2 regions of the Streptomyces odontomachicola genome follow, and region 2 is predicted to be linked to the other one. Evidence: riboswitches for the same ligand, from Rfam matches in the RefSeq annotation. Region 2 holds a riboswitch; the other holds the start of a gene.
What was found. Region 2 has a riboswitch for cyclic di-AMP ahead of ABEE00_RS10745 (transglycosylase family protein). Riboswitches for the same ligand answer to the same signal wherever they lie in the genome.
Positions count from the first base shown of each region.

Region 1: linked by a shared signal. The riboswitch ahead of ABEE00_RS32285 (M23 family metallopeptidase) and the one ahead of ABEE00_RS10745 (transglycosylase family protein) in region 2 are both predicted to bind cyclic di-AMP.

Region 1 is NZ_JBCFOK010000023.1:77,365-84,228, reverse strand. It holds gene ABEE00_RS32305 (PrsW family intramembrane metalloprotease) at 1-1,264, shown strand, start outside; gene ABEE00_RS32300 ((deoxy)nucleoside triphosphate pyrophosphohydrolase) at 1,438-1,860, opposite strand; gene ABEE00_RS32295 (PPOX class F420-dependent oxidoreductase) at 1,972-2,376, shown strand; gene ABEE00_RS32290 (aldo/keto reductase) at 2,468-3,412, opposite strand; gene ABEE00_RS32285 (M23 family metallopeptidase) at 3,917-5,104, opposite strand; cyclic di-AMP (ydaO/yuaA leader) riboswitch at 5,118-5,344, opposite strand; gene ABEE00_RS32280 (PP2C family protein-serine/threonine phosphatase) at 5,672-6,864, opposite strand, start outside.
Region 2 is NZ_JBCFOK010000005.1:157,262-164,125, forward strand. It holds gene ppdK (pyruvate, phosphate dikinase) at 1-1,256, shown strand, start outside; gene ABEE00_RS10745 (transglycosylase family protein) at 1,519-2,787, opposite strand; cyclic di-AMP (ydaO/yuaA leader) riboswitch at 2,805-2,962, opposite strand; gene ABEE00_RS10750 (response regulator) at 3,503-4,240, opposite strand; gene ABEE00_RS10755 (oxidoreductase) at 4,339-5,256, opposite strand; gene pcaD (3-oxoadipate enol-lactonase) at 5,701-6,438, opposite strand; gene ABEE00_RS10765 (class-II fumarase/aspartase family protein) at 6,435-6,864, opposite strand, start outside.

The sequences.
Region 1 (6,864 bases), on a different contig from region 2:
CTTCCCCGAGATGCCGGCCTCGCCGTCCCAGTGGCGGTATCGCGCCCCTGCCGTCCCCTCCTGGTGGCACCGCCACAACCGCACCGTGCGCATCCTCACCGTGGTGGCGCTGCTGACGCTCTCGGCGCTCACGATCTTCGCGATGGTGCGCGAACAGACCGGCACGGCGGGCATGTTCGTGGGCCTCAGCCTCTCCGTACTCCCCGTTCCGCTGCTGGTCGCGGCCTTCCGCTGGATCGACGGCGTGGAGCCGGCGCCCTGGCGCGAGCACGCCTTCGCCTTCTGCTGGGGCGCGTTCGCCGCCACCCTCGTCGCGCTGCTGGTCAACAGCGCGGGCACCAACTGGCTCGCCGGATCCGCCGCGCACGCCGACGTGCTGGGCGCCACCGTGATCGCCCCGGTCGTCGAGGAGACCGCGAAGTCCTGCGCGATCCTGCTGCTCTTCCTCTTCCGCCGCCGCAGCTTCGACGGGGTCGTCGCGGGCCTCGCCGTCGCGGGCATCACCGCGACCGGCTTCGCCTTCACCGAGAACGTGCTCTACCTCGGCACCGCCTTCGGCGAGGACCAGCTCCTCTCCCCCAACGCGCTGAACGAGTCGGTGACCCTCTCCACCTTCTTCGTCCGCATCGTCCTCTCCCCCTTCGCGCACCCCATGTTCACGTCCCTTACGGGTATCGCCTTCGGGATCGTCGCCGCGCTGCCCACCAAGGGGCGCCCCTTCCGGGCCGCCGTGCCCCTCCTGGGCCTCCTCACCTCGGCCCTCCTGCACGCGATATGGAACGGCTCGGCCTCCCTCCCGGCCCTCACCTTCCTCGCGGTCTACGCCCTCTTCGTGCTCCCCGTGCTCGCCACCCTGGTCTGGCTCGCCGTCTGGTCCCGCCGGAACGAGCTGCGCACCGTACGGGAGACCCTCCCCTCGTACGCCGCCGCCGGCTGGTTCGGCCCGGCCGAGCCCTGGTCCCTGGGCTCCATGCGCGCCCGCGCCCTGGCCCGCAACCAGGTGCGCCGCACCCACGGCCCGCAGGCGACCCGCACCCTCGCCGAGTACCAGCACTTCGCCACGACCCTGGCCCTCCTCAGGGCCCGCACCAACCACGGAGCCCCCACCCCCGACTTCCACGCCCGAGAACAGGAACTCCTCCACCACCTGTGGACCCGCCGCGCCCTCTCCGCACCCCCGACGGTGTCGGCGGGAGTGGCCCTGAACAGGCCACGGGTGCCGGCGGCGTGGGTACCGGCTGCTGGGTGGAACGGGCAGCGGTGAAGGGCGACGTCAGGGCCGGGGTCAGGGGCGGGATCGACCTCAGGGGCAGGGTCGGGGCCGGGCTCGACGTCAGGGTCAGGGTCGGGCTCGGGGTCAGGGCCGGGCTCGGGGTCAGGGCCGGGCTCGGGGTCAGGGCCGGGCTCGGGGTCAGGGTCGCGCACGGAGGGGTCGGGTCAGGGTCCCGGTTCGCGTGATGTCAGGGTTCGGACGATCTCGGTGACGGCGGGGACGTCCTGTTCGACCCACGCCACGTCGAAGGCGTCCTCGGGGGTCAGCCAGCGCAGCTCGTCGTGATCCTGGAGGGGCTTGGGTTCGCCCTCGATCAGCCTCGCGCGCCACACCTGGAGCACCAACCCGGGCCTCTGCAGCGGCCATTCGCCGGGTACACGCTCCACCGGCTCCGTCTCGACGCCCAGCTCCTCGCGGAGCTCCCGTACCAGCGCGTCCTCGGCCGCCTCACCCGGCTCGACCTTCCCGCCGGGCAACTCCCAGCGCCCCGCCAACTCCGGTGGTGCGGTGCGTCTGGCGGCCAGCAGACGCCCGTGCGCACACACCGCTCCGCCGACCACGACCTGCCGCTCTGCCTCCTGGACCATGCGGGCAGCCTAGGCCGAGGCCGCGGCGCACCGCCCGCCGCATCCTTCCGTACGATCAGTCCCGTAACCCTCCCGAGAGGAGACTTCGTGGACGCCGCCGCCTTGTCGAGGATGCTCGGCCGGTACGACCTGGGTGTGCTCGTCACGCTCAAGCGGGACGGCCGGCCGCAGTTGTCGAACGTCAATTACCTCTACTCGCCGCAGAAGCGCCTCATCCGCGTGTCCATCACCGCGGGCCGCGCCAAAGCGCGCAACCTCTCCCGTGATCCCCGGGCCAGTTTCTATGTGACCAGCAAGGACGGCTGGTCGTGGGCCGTCGCCGAGGGGAACGCCGAGCTGTCGCCCATCGCCGCCGACCCCAACGACGCGACGGTGGACGAACTCGTCGAGATATACAGCCTGATCCGCGGCGACCACCCGGACTGGGACGAGTACCGGAACGCCATGGTGAACGACCGGCGGCTCGTCGTACGGCTCAACGTGGAGCGGGTGTACGGGCACATCCAGCGCCGATAGACACAGCACCTGAGGGGCGCCGTACGGGTCTTCCGTACGGCGCCCCTCAGGTGGCCGGACCACTAGGTGATCAGCCCTAGGTGACGACCCCTTACGCGGACGCCTCCGTGAGCTTCGCCAGCTCGTCCTCCGTCAGCACCGTGCCGCCCACCGCCATCAGCGCGGGAAGCTGGTCGACCTTGCGGGCGCTGGCGATCGGCGCGGTGACCGTCGGCTGGGCGGCGAGCCAGGCGAGGGCGATGGTCGCGGCCGACGCGTCGTGGGCGCGTGCCACCTCGTCCAGCGCGCGGAGCACCCGCTGGCCGCGCTCGGAGGCGAGGTAGTCGGCGACGCGGGAGGCGCGCGCGCCCTCGGGCTCCGTGCCGGGGCGGTACTTGCCGGTGAGGAAGCCCGAGGCCAGCGCGTAGTACGGCATGACGCCCAGGCCCTCGCGCGCCGCGATGCGCTCGAGCTCGCCCTCGTACGTGTCGCGGGACATCAGGTTGTAGTGCGGCTGGAGGCCCACATAGCGGGCCAGGCCCTCGCGCGCGCTGAAGTCCAGGGACTCCTGGAGGCGCGCGGGGCTGATGTTGGAGGCGGCGATCTCGCGGACCTTGCCCTCCTTGACCAGCGCGTCGAGCGCGGTGAGGAACTCCGACACCTCGACGCTCTCGTCGTCGTAGTGCGTGTAGTAGAGATCGATGCGGTCGGTGCGCAGCCGGCGCAGGGAGTCCTCGACCGCGGCCTTGATCGTCGTCGCGGCGAGGCCGTTGTTCGGCGCCAGCGCGCCGACCTTGGTGGCGATGACGACCTGGTCGCGCACGGAACTGCCGCGCTCCGCCAGCCACTTGCCGATCACGGTCTCGGACTCGCCGCCCGCGTTGCCGTCCACCCAGGCCGAGTAGACGTCGGCGGTGTCGATGAAGTTGCCGCCGGCGGCGAGGTACGCGTCCAGCACGGCGAAGGAGGCGGACTCGTCGGCGGTCCAGCCGAAGACGTTGCCGCCGAGCGAGAGGGGGGAGACGGCGAGCGTGCCGAGGGGGCGCCGGTCTTCCATGGAGTGAGGGGAAGGGGTGTTCCGGGTGGTGTCAGCCATGGCGTAGACCGTAACTCCGCCGCTTCCGCCCGGCACGGACATTTCCCTGCGGACAAGCCCCGTAAGGGGAGGCCGGACGCCGAGGCCAGGGCCCGAAGCCAAGGCCACTAGGGGTCTCGTAAGGGGAGGGCGGAGCCCCTAGGGATCCCGTACGGGGAGGGGCCGGCGGCCCTGGTGTCGGGGGGTGAGCCACCAGGACCGCCGGGGTCTTCCGTACGGATGCGTACGGATGCGTGCGGAGGGGAGAGGGGGCAGGGGAGGCCCCCGTTCGCCGCCGCCCCGTCCCCTCCTGCTGTGCGCGCCGTGGAGGCGACAGGTCGGATGGTGCGCTGACCGGTCGGACCGCCCGGCAGTCCGAGGCGGCGGCGTGGATGTGAGCGGAACGTTCCGAAGCGGGAGGCGGGCGGGGTGGGGAGGCCGTCCCTTACGGGGCCGGCCCCGTAAGGGACACCGCGCGGCGCCTCCTCAGACGCTGAGCCCCTTGCCCCGGAGCCACGCCAGCGGGTCGATCGCGTCGCCCCCGCCGGGGTGCACCTCCACGTGCAGGTGCGGGCCCGAGGAGTTGCCGGTGGAACCGACCCTGCCGATGACGTCGCCGGTGCCGACCTTCTCGCCGGCCGACTTGTTCATCGAGGACAGGTGGCAGAACCACAGCTCCGTACCGTCGTCCAGCTGCAGCACGATGCGGTAGCCGAACGAACCGGCCCAGCCCGCCTCCTTGATCGTGCCGGAGTGGATGGCCTTCACCGGAGTACCCGTAGGGGACGCGAAGTCCTGCCCCGTGTGGGTGGACTGCCACATGCCGCCGGAGGCGCCGAAGCCCTCGGAGAGCGTGTAGTTGGAGACCGGCAGCGTGAAGGAGCGGGCCAGCTTGGCGAGCCGCTCGGCCTCCGCCTTCCGCTTCTTCTCCGCCTCGATCTTGGCCTTCTTCTCGGCCTCGGCCTTGCGCTCCGCCGCGGCGTTGGCCTTCGCCTTCTCCGCCGCCGCGTGCGCCGCCTGCTGCGCCGCGGCCTCGCGGGCCTTGGAGTCGGCGTCGTTCTGCTGCTGTTCGGCCTGCGCGAGTATCCGGGCGCGCAGCGCCTCGCCCGCGTCGGTGCGGCCCTGCTGCGCGTCGCCGTCGGTGATCCCGGCCTGGCTCAGGGGCGCGCCCGCGAGCACCGAGTCGTCGGCGGACTCGTCCGCCAGCAGGCGGCCGACGCCGGGCAGCTCCTTGGCGTCCGGGATCTTCTCGGCGGCCGAGGCGAGGTCGGGCATCGAAATGGGCGCCGGCGCGCGGTCCTTGGCGGTGGCCATGCCGCCGGCGCCGACCGCGGCGATCACGCCGACGCCGAGCACCGCGCCGCTGCGGGCCATGCCGCCGCCGCGCTGCTTGCCGACCCTGTGCCGTCCCCTTACGGGGCGCAGGGACTCCTCGGTCGGGTTCCACTCGCCCAGCGGGCCGCCGTCGCCCGGCTGTTCGTCGGAACCGTACGCCGCGACGGGTATCTCGGCGGTCTCGGCCGCGGGGAAGAAGGTGGTGGCGGGCCCGTAGGGGTCGGCCATGCTGCCGTACTCGTCGTACCTGCTCCGGGGCCGGTCGTACGCGGCGGCCTGCGCGTACGGTGCGCCGCCGGTCTCCGGCGGGGCCTCGGGGGCATGCCTGTTGGACGCCACGGGGGGCGTTCTCCTTTCCTTCCTTCTCGCCTACCGGGTTAGCTGACGGGTTCGGAGCAGGAAGGTCTCCTACGGGTGCCTCGTGGGAGAAGGCACCCGATTCACCCCGGACCTCCCGTACGGCCCCTAGGGGTCGGACGGTGAGGAACCCTCCTCGGGCGACCGTGTGGACGGCCGTCGAGCAGGGGTGGTTCCCCGGTTCCCTCGGTGCTGCCTATCGAGTTGTGGCTCGTGATGGAGCACGTACGGGATTCGGCGACGGCGCACGGTGCCGTCTCTCGTGACGGCAGTGACGACCGCGCTGCGTTATCGAACGTTAATAGAGTCGGTGGCTTTATTCCAAGCCGTTCCGGTGATTTTGTAGTCGCCGTCGCCCCGCAGTTTCCGCCCAGCGGAGGGCAATTGGGGCGCTGAATCACCCGTTTTGAGCCATGCGATCGCCGAGAGTGACCAACGCGGGCCGCGATCGCGGCGGTTGAGGAACGGTCACGGCGCCCGGCGGCCTTCACGTGCTCCTCACGATTTTGCTTCTCGAACGTGATCATGGACCGGCCGCGCCCCGGACCGTCACCCCTGGTCAGACCCCGTACCCCTAGGGGCTCCGTCTCCGCTAGGAGCTCCGCTTCCCCTAGGGGCTCCCTCTCCCCTAGGGACTCCGTCTCCCTTGGGGACCCCGTCCCCCTCAGGGGCTTCGCCCCCGGGCGCCCCACTCCTGGGCAGCCGTCCGAAGGCCGCCGCGCTGCCTCCGGCGAAACCCGTACGGGGCTTCTCGTGCAGCACGGAACCGGAGCGCCGCGCCACGAGCAGCGCCAGGTCGTCGGTGGTGCCGCCGCCCCCGGTGTACGCGAGCACGTCCGCCATCACGGCGTCGAGCAGCGAGTCGGCGGTGTCGAAGCGCAGGCCGGCGAGGCGTTCGGCCGGCTCGTAGAAGGAACCGTCGAGATGCGATCTGGCCTCGGACAACCCGTCGGTGTAGAGCAGCAGTTGCGAGCCCACGGAGAAGGTGACCTCGTCGGCGCGGTCGGGCCACACCCCGAGCTCCGGCATGCCCAGCGGCAGCGCGTACCCGGTCGGATCCAGGCTCCGCACCGTCCCGTCGCCCTCGATCAGCAGCGGCGGAGGGTGGCCGCGGTTCACGATGCGCAGCGTGTCCGGGCGGTCGGCCGGCACCTCGGCCAGCACCGCGGTGGTGAAGCCCTCGAACTGGTCGAGCCCCCGCCGCCGTTCGCCCTCCCTGTGCAGCGCCCACTCGAGACGCGCGGTGAGACCCTCGAGGGTCCACTCCTGCTCGGCCGCCTCGCGGAAGGCGCCGAGCACGATGACCACGGCCTCCACCGCGCCCATTCCCTTGCCCCTGACATCGCCGACCAGCATCCGCGTCCCGTAGGGGGTCTCCTGGACCGCGTACAGGTCGCCGCCGATCCGCGCGTCCGTCTGGGCGGCCTGGTACCGGGCGCCGAACTCCAGCGCCCCGATCCGGGAAGGCGGCAGCGGCAGCACCGCGCGCTGCGCCGCCTCGGCGATGCCGCGCGCCGAGGCGAGCTCCGCGTCCCCGCGGCGCAGCGCGCGGTTGATGCCCAGCGCGAGCACGGCGACGGTGACGATGGTCAAGGTCCGCATCGCGTCGCCGAGCGGGCTCTGGTCGCCGTCCAGGGCCAGCAGCGCGCCGAAGAACACCGAGGCCAGCACCCCGATGACGGCCGTGCAGCGCTGCGTGCAGAACGGCGCGGCCACCAGCGGAGCCGCGGAGAAGAAGGGCC
Region 2 (6,864 bases):
CCAAGAAGCGGCAGCTCACCGCGCCGGGTGGGGTCGTGATCGACGAGGGGGACGTGGTCTCCATCGACGGTTCGACCGGCAAGGTGTACGCGGGCGAGGTGCCGGTCGTGCCGTCGCCCGTGGTCGAGTACTTCGAGGGCCGTACGCACGCGGGTGCGGGCGACGAGCTCGTACAGTCCGTGCACCGGATCATGTCGTACGCCGACCGCAAGCGCCGGCTCTCGGTGCGGGCGAACGCGGACAACGCCGAGGACGCGTCGCGGGCGCGGCGGTTCGGGGCGCAGGGGATCGGGCTGTGCCGTACCGAGCACATGTTCCTCGGGGAGCGGCGTGAGCTGGTGGAGCGGCTGATCCTGGCCGACGCGGAGGAGGAGCGCGACACCGCGCTGAACGCCCTCCTTCCGCCCCAGCGCCAGGACTTCATCGAGCTCTTCGAGTCGATGGACGGCCTGCCGGTGACGGTCCGCCTTCTCGACCCGCCGCTGCACGAGTTCCTGCCGGACATCACCGAGCTGTCGGTGCGGGTCGCGCTCGCCGAGTCCCGTAAGGACGCGAACGAGAACGACCTGCGGCTGCTCCAGGCCGTGCACCGGCTGCACGAGCAGAACCCGATGCTGGGGCTGCGCGGCGTGCGGCTCGGGCTGGTCATCCCGGGGCTGTTCACGATGCAGGTGCGGGCCATCGCGGAGGCCGCGGCCGAGCGGAAGGCGGCGAACGGCGATCCGCGTGCGGAGATCATGATTCCGCTGGTGGGCACCGTGCAGGAGCTGGAGATCGTCCGCGAGGAGGCCGAGCAGGTCATCGCGGAGACCGAGCAGAAGTACGGGGTCGAGCTGGGGCTCTCCCTCGGCACCATGATCGAGCTGCCCCGCGCGGCGCTGACGGCGGGTCAGATCGCCGAGTCGGCCGACTTCTTCTCCTTCGGCACGAACGACCTCACGCAGACCGTGTGGGGCTTCTCCCGTGACGACGTGGAGGCCAGCTTCTTCACCGCGTACCTGGAGAAGGGCATCTTCGGTATCTCCCCCTTCGAGACCATCGACAAGGACGGCGTGGGCTCCCTCGTACGCAGCGCCGTCGAGTCCGGGCGGGCCACCCGCCCCGACCTGAAGCTCGGCGTGTGCGGCGAGCACGGGGGCGACCCCGACTCGGTGCACTTCTTCCACGAGGTGGGCCTGGACTACGTGTCCTGCTCGCCGTTCCGCATCCCGGTGGCCCGCCTCGAAGCGGGCCGTGCGGCGGCCGGCCAGGCGTGACGGACTGACCGGCCACCGGCCCCTTGCGCGTCGCCCCACTTACCCTCACCGGCGGCGCCACGGGGGCCGGAACGAAGAGGGGGCGGCACCTGTGCGGAGGTGCCGCCCCCTCGTTTTTGCGTTTGGGGGTTTCCCGGTGTCCCCGGGGTTCTCCCGCTGTCCCCGTACAAAAGCCGGATGCCCGGCACTGCCGCCGCAGTGCCGGGCATCCTGTGCTCGGACCCGTGTTCCGTAAGGGGTTCCCACAACCCCCTCTCGGGGATCAGACGTTGAGGCCGTGCTCCTGGAGGTAGGCCACCGGGTCGATGTCGCTGCCGTACTCGGGGCCCGTGCGGACCTCGAAGTGCAGGTGGGGTCCTGTCGTGTTGCCGGTGTTGCCCGAGATGGCGATCTGGTCGCCGGCGTTGACCTTCTGGCCCGCCTGGACGGTGGCCGAGGTGAGGTGGCCGTACTGGGTGTACTTGCCGTCCTCGCCCTTGATGACGACCTCGTTGCCGTAGGCGCCGCCGTTGCCGGTCTTGACCACGGTGCCGTTGGTGACGGCCTTCACCGGGGTGCCGGACTGCGCGGAGAAGTCCACGCCGGTGTGGCTGCCGCTGGACCAGGAGCCGCCGGACGCCTTGTAGGGCGTGCTGGTCGGCGCGTCGACCGGCTTCACGTAGTCGCCGCCGACGCTCTTGACGTCGGCCGCCTTCTTCTCGGCCTTCTTCTCGGCCTGGTCGGCGGACTTCTCCGCCTTCTTGGCCTCGTCGGCGGCGGACGGCGCGGCCTTCGCGGAGCCCTGCGGCTTCGCACCCGCGTCACCCGAGCCGGAGCCCGAGCCGCCCTTGAGGTCCAGGTTCTGGCCCGGGAAGATCACGTTCGGGTTGCCGCCGACGGTCTGGCGGTTGTCCTCGTACAGCTTCTTCCAGCCGCCCTGGACGCCCTTCGCGTCGGCGATCTTGCCGAGGGTGTCACCGGAGACGACCTTGTACGAGGTGGTGCCGGCGTTCTGCGGCGCGTCCTGCTGCTTGGGAGCGGACTGCGGCTTCGGCGCGGACTCCTGCTTGGGCGCCTCCTGCTTCGGGGCCTCCTGCTTCGGAGCCTGCTGCTTCTGCTCGCTCTGCTGCTGCGAACCGCTGCCGCTGTCGCCGCCCAGGTCCGGGGACGGACCGCCCTGGCTCAGGCCCGCCTTGGGACCGCAGTTGGGCCAGGCGCTCGGGCCCTGCTCGGCCAGCACCTTCTCAGCGATCTTGATCTGCTGTTCCTTGGTGGCCTCGCCGGCGCTCGGCGCGTACTGCGTGCCGCCGTGGCCCGACCAGGTCTGCTGGTCGAACTGGACGCCACCGGAGTAGCCGTTGCCGGTGTTGATGGACCAGTCGCCGCCCGACTCGCACTGGGCGACCTTGTCCCAGGTGCTCACGTCGGCGGCGTGCGCGCTGCCCGCGCCGAGCAGCGGAAGGGCGATGCCCGCGCCGCCCGCGGTGATGGCCAGCGAGATGCGGGCCATGCGGCGGGTCTGGTGACGGCTCTTGCGGGCGCGCTCAGAAATGGTGGCCATAAAGCTGTGCGTTTCCTCTCCTACGCCTGCGAGGTGAGCTGTCGGATTCGGGCTGGAGCTGCCCGGCCATTCCGCGAAAGCGCTCCTTGGTGCTTTCCGCGGGGATGGCTTCACCCCTAGCCGCTCCCGGCACCGGTCGGGTGCGCGGTTACGGCGCTTACCTGGTTCCCCCGCTCCTGCCGCCCTGTTCGTCGTCTGTTTCCGCGTGCCGGGCGGCAGGATTCGGCGTCCCGGCCACGGAACCACCGCATGGGACGTGCGGTGGCGGCATGAACACTAAGCAGACGAAATTCGCGACCACAAGGAAGCGGACATCAGCGGAGCTCTTCGGTGATCCGTTCCATTCCGTTACCGAGTCACAACGCATGACCAACCGCCCAGGTCATGGCCATGATTCACTGGCTTGATCTGTCATGAACGCCGAACTCGCCGCTCCGCAAAGAGTTTTTCCTGTGGTCCAACTCACCGATTTCCTGTGGCCTGGGTCACGGAAATCGGGAAATTCGATCTTGTGGCGTACGGCATTTCCCGTGGGTATTACGGGGAAAATGATCAGTGCGCGCCGGGTGTGCGCCGGAGGAAAGTGGCCGCGGTCACGGAGAATTGGCCGCCAAGTGTGCGCCGCGCCACGGAAATTGACGCGGGGCGGTACGGCGTAAAGCGCGCGGAGAGGGAGGGCCCGGGAAGGGGCCTGACCCGGCGGGAGTCAGCGGGAGTGGCGGACGGGCTCGGGGTGATACCGGCGCTCGGGCCGGCCCGTGGTGCCGTACCGCAGCGTGACCCGCGCCGTACCGGTGGCCACGAAGTGCTCCAGATAGCGCCGCGCGCTCACCCGGGACAGCCCGCTGTGTTCGGCGCACTCCGAGGCCGAGAGGCCCTCGCCGCCCGCGTGCGACTCCAGCGTGCCGCGTACCAGCCCGGCGGTCTGCTCGGTCAGGCCCTTCGGCAGCGGCTTGGCGGCGCCGCCCGCCACCGGACCGGCGGCGGCCGGCGACGGCGAACCGGTGAACAGCCGGTCCACGTCGTCCTGCCCGGCGGCCGACAGCGCGGCCAGCTCGCGGCGGCGCTCCGCGTACCCGCGCAGCCGCTCCTGGAGGAGCTGGGGCTCGAAGGGCTTGATGATGTACTGCACCGCCCCGCCGCGCTGCGCCCCGCGCACCGTCTCCGCGTCCCGCGCGGCCGTGACGACCAGCACGTCGGGACCGTCGTCCGGGGCCTCGCCGCCGCGCAGGCCGCGCAGCACGTCGAGGCCCGGGATGTCGGGCAGGTAGATGTCCAGCAGTACGAGGTCGGGCTTGAGCTCGTGGAAGAGGGACAGCGCCTCGGCTCCGCTGTGCGCCCTGCCGGCGACCTCGAAGCCGTCGACGCGCTCGACGAGCGTGCTGTGCAGCCTCGCGACCATGAAGTCGTCATCGACGACGAGTACGCGGACGGGCTGCTTCATGCGCGACACCGTAGCGCACGTGTACGAGGGGCGGAACGCGTCCGTCCAAGGGGTGGACGGCGTACGGAGGCGGCGTGCGGGGCCGTGCGCTGGAGCGGCTACAGCGCCCCGTAGCCGACCCCCGTGAGCTGCTCGGATGCCGCCCACAGCCGCTCGCCCGCGGTGTCGTTGCGGGTCCACGGCGCGCGCCAGGAGGGGCCAGGGCCTCCGCGTACGCCGAGGATGCGGGGGCCGTAGAAGCCGTCGCCGGGGACGCGGGGCGCGGTCGCCGCGTACAGGGTGGGGGCGGCGCCGAGCTGGGCCGAGGAGCCGAGCAGCGCGTTGCCGGTGCGCATGATGCGCCGCACCGCCTGGCGTCCCGCCTCGCGCGCGCCCTTCTCCTGGAGCTCGGTCGCCGAGTAGCCGGGGTGCGCGGCGGCGGCCGTCAGGTCGAGGCCCTTGCGGGCCGCGCGGCGGGCGAGCTCGTGCACGAAGAGCAGGTTCGCCGTCTTGGAGGCGGCGTACGCGGGCCAGCGGCGGTAGCGGTGCTCGCTGTTGAGGTCGCTCATGTCGATGTTGGACAGGGCGTGCGCCAGGCTGGACACGGTCACGACGCGGGCGCCCGGTGCGTCGAGCAGGCGCTCCAGGAGCAGGCCCGTGAGCGCGAAGTGGCCGAGGTGGTTGACCCCGAACTGCGTCTCGAAGCCGTCCGCCGTGCGGCCGTACGGCACGGCCATCACGCCCGCGTTGTTGATCAGGAGGTCGACGCGGTCGCAGGGGAGGGCGGTGGCGAAGGCGCGTACGGAGGAGAGGTCGGCGAGGTCGAGCTGCCTGAACTCCGCTTGCGCTTCCGGTACTTCGTGGCGGAGGCGGTCGCGTGCCCCGGTGCCGCGCTTCTCGCTGCGGCAGGCGAGGAGGACGCGGGCGCCGCGGCGGGCGAGCTCGCGCGCGGTGATGTAGCCGAGGCCGCTGTTGGCGCCGGTGACGATGACCGTGCGGTCGGCTTGTGGGGGGATGTTGCGTGCGGTCCAGCCCATGCGGCACAGGGTAGGGCGCGGGGTGGTGTTCGGGGAGAGCCCCGCGCCCCTCGACTTCCCTTCCGCTACGGGCTGCCCCCTGATTGCCCCCTTTTCCGGGGCTTCGCCCCGGGCCCCTTTTGGGTGCGGGGCTGGGCGGGTGCGGGGTCTTGCGTCCGCTGTGCCCACCCGTTCCGCCCCTGCGGAACGACTGCCCACAGCTCGTACGGGGAGGCGAGTGCGGAAGCGGTGGCGCGGAGGCCCGCAGCGAGTCGTGGGGCGCGGGCCCACGCACCCGGCGTGACGGCTCGTTCGTGCGTCACCCGGGGACGCCGCAGATCGGAGCAAGGCCCGGCCGGAGGCGCGGAGCGTCGTAGGGCGGGCCGTCACTCAGAAGTCGGGCGCAACCACCCACCCAAATTCCGCCGCAGCGGGAAGTAACCAGCAGCGCGAAATCGTCGGCGGTTAACCGGCGAAAAAAGCCGTAAGCGCTGTGGTGACCGCCTCGGGGCGCTCCGCATTCGCCAAATGGTGGGCGGAGCGGAGCTCCAGAAGGGACGCGTCCGGGATGGCGTCGGCCAGCTCGCGGGCGTGCGAAGGCGGTGTCGCGGGGTCGTCGCGGCCGGCGACGACCAGGACGGGCGCCGTCACGCGCGGCAGCGCGGGGCGGAGGTCGTAAGCGGCGAGCGCCTCGCAGCAGGCGGCGTAGCTGGCGGCGTCCGTCGCGCGGAGGTCGGACAGGAGAGGGCCGGCGCCCTCGAAGCCGGGCGCGAACCATGTGCCGGGGCGCGAGGCCACCATGGCCTCGGTACCCCCCTCGCGCACGGAGGCCGCCCGCGCGCGCCACGCCGACGGCTCCCCGAAGCGGGCCGAGGAGCAGACCAGCGCCAGCCGGGAGACCCGCGAGGGATGGTGCACGGCGAGGTGCAGCCCCACCGCGCCGCCGAGCGAGACCCCCGCGTACCGGAAGCGCTCCCACCCCTGCGCGTCGGCCAGCCGCAGCACCTCCTCGGCGAGCCCGGCGACGGACACGTCGGAAGCGGCGGGGGAACTCCCGTGCCCCGGAAGGTCCCAGCGCAGCACGCGGTGCGAGCGGGACAGCGCGGGAAGCTGGGGTTCCCACAGGGCGAGCGACGTACCGAGGGAGGGGCCGAGGACAAGCGGGGCGCCGTCGGCGGGACCGTCGAGGCGGTGGTGGATCACGAAGAAGCTCCAGGGCGTGACGGGGCACGGCGCAGCGCGCGGTCGGTGAGCGCGTGCGCGCTGCCCACGTAATGGGTGGGGTCGGTGAGGTCGCGCAGCCGCTCCTTGCCGAGCAGCGAACGCAGTTCGGGCTCGACCTCCTCCAGCGCCTCGTCGAGGGTGATGCCCTCGGTGCGCGCGGTGTCGGAGGCGGCGGTGAGCAGCTGTTTCGCGCGGGACCTGCCGAGCAGCGGGCCGAGTTCGGCGGCGATCCGCTCGCTGACGATCAGTCCCTCGGTGAGCGAGAGGTGCTCCTGCATGCGGTAGGGGAACACCCGCAGTCCTGCGGAGAGTTCGGCGGCCGCCCGGGCCGCGCCTCCCGCGAGCCGGAGCAGTTCGCGCAGCGGCTGCCACTCCGCGTGCCAGGCGCCGCCGGGCCGCTCGTCC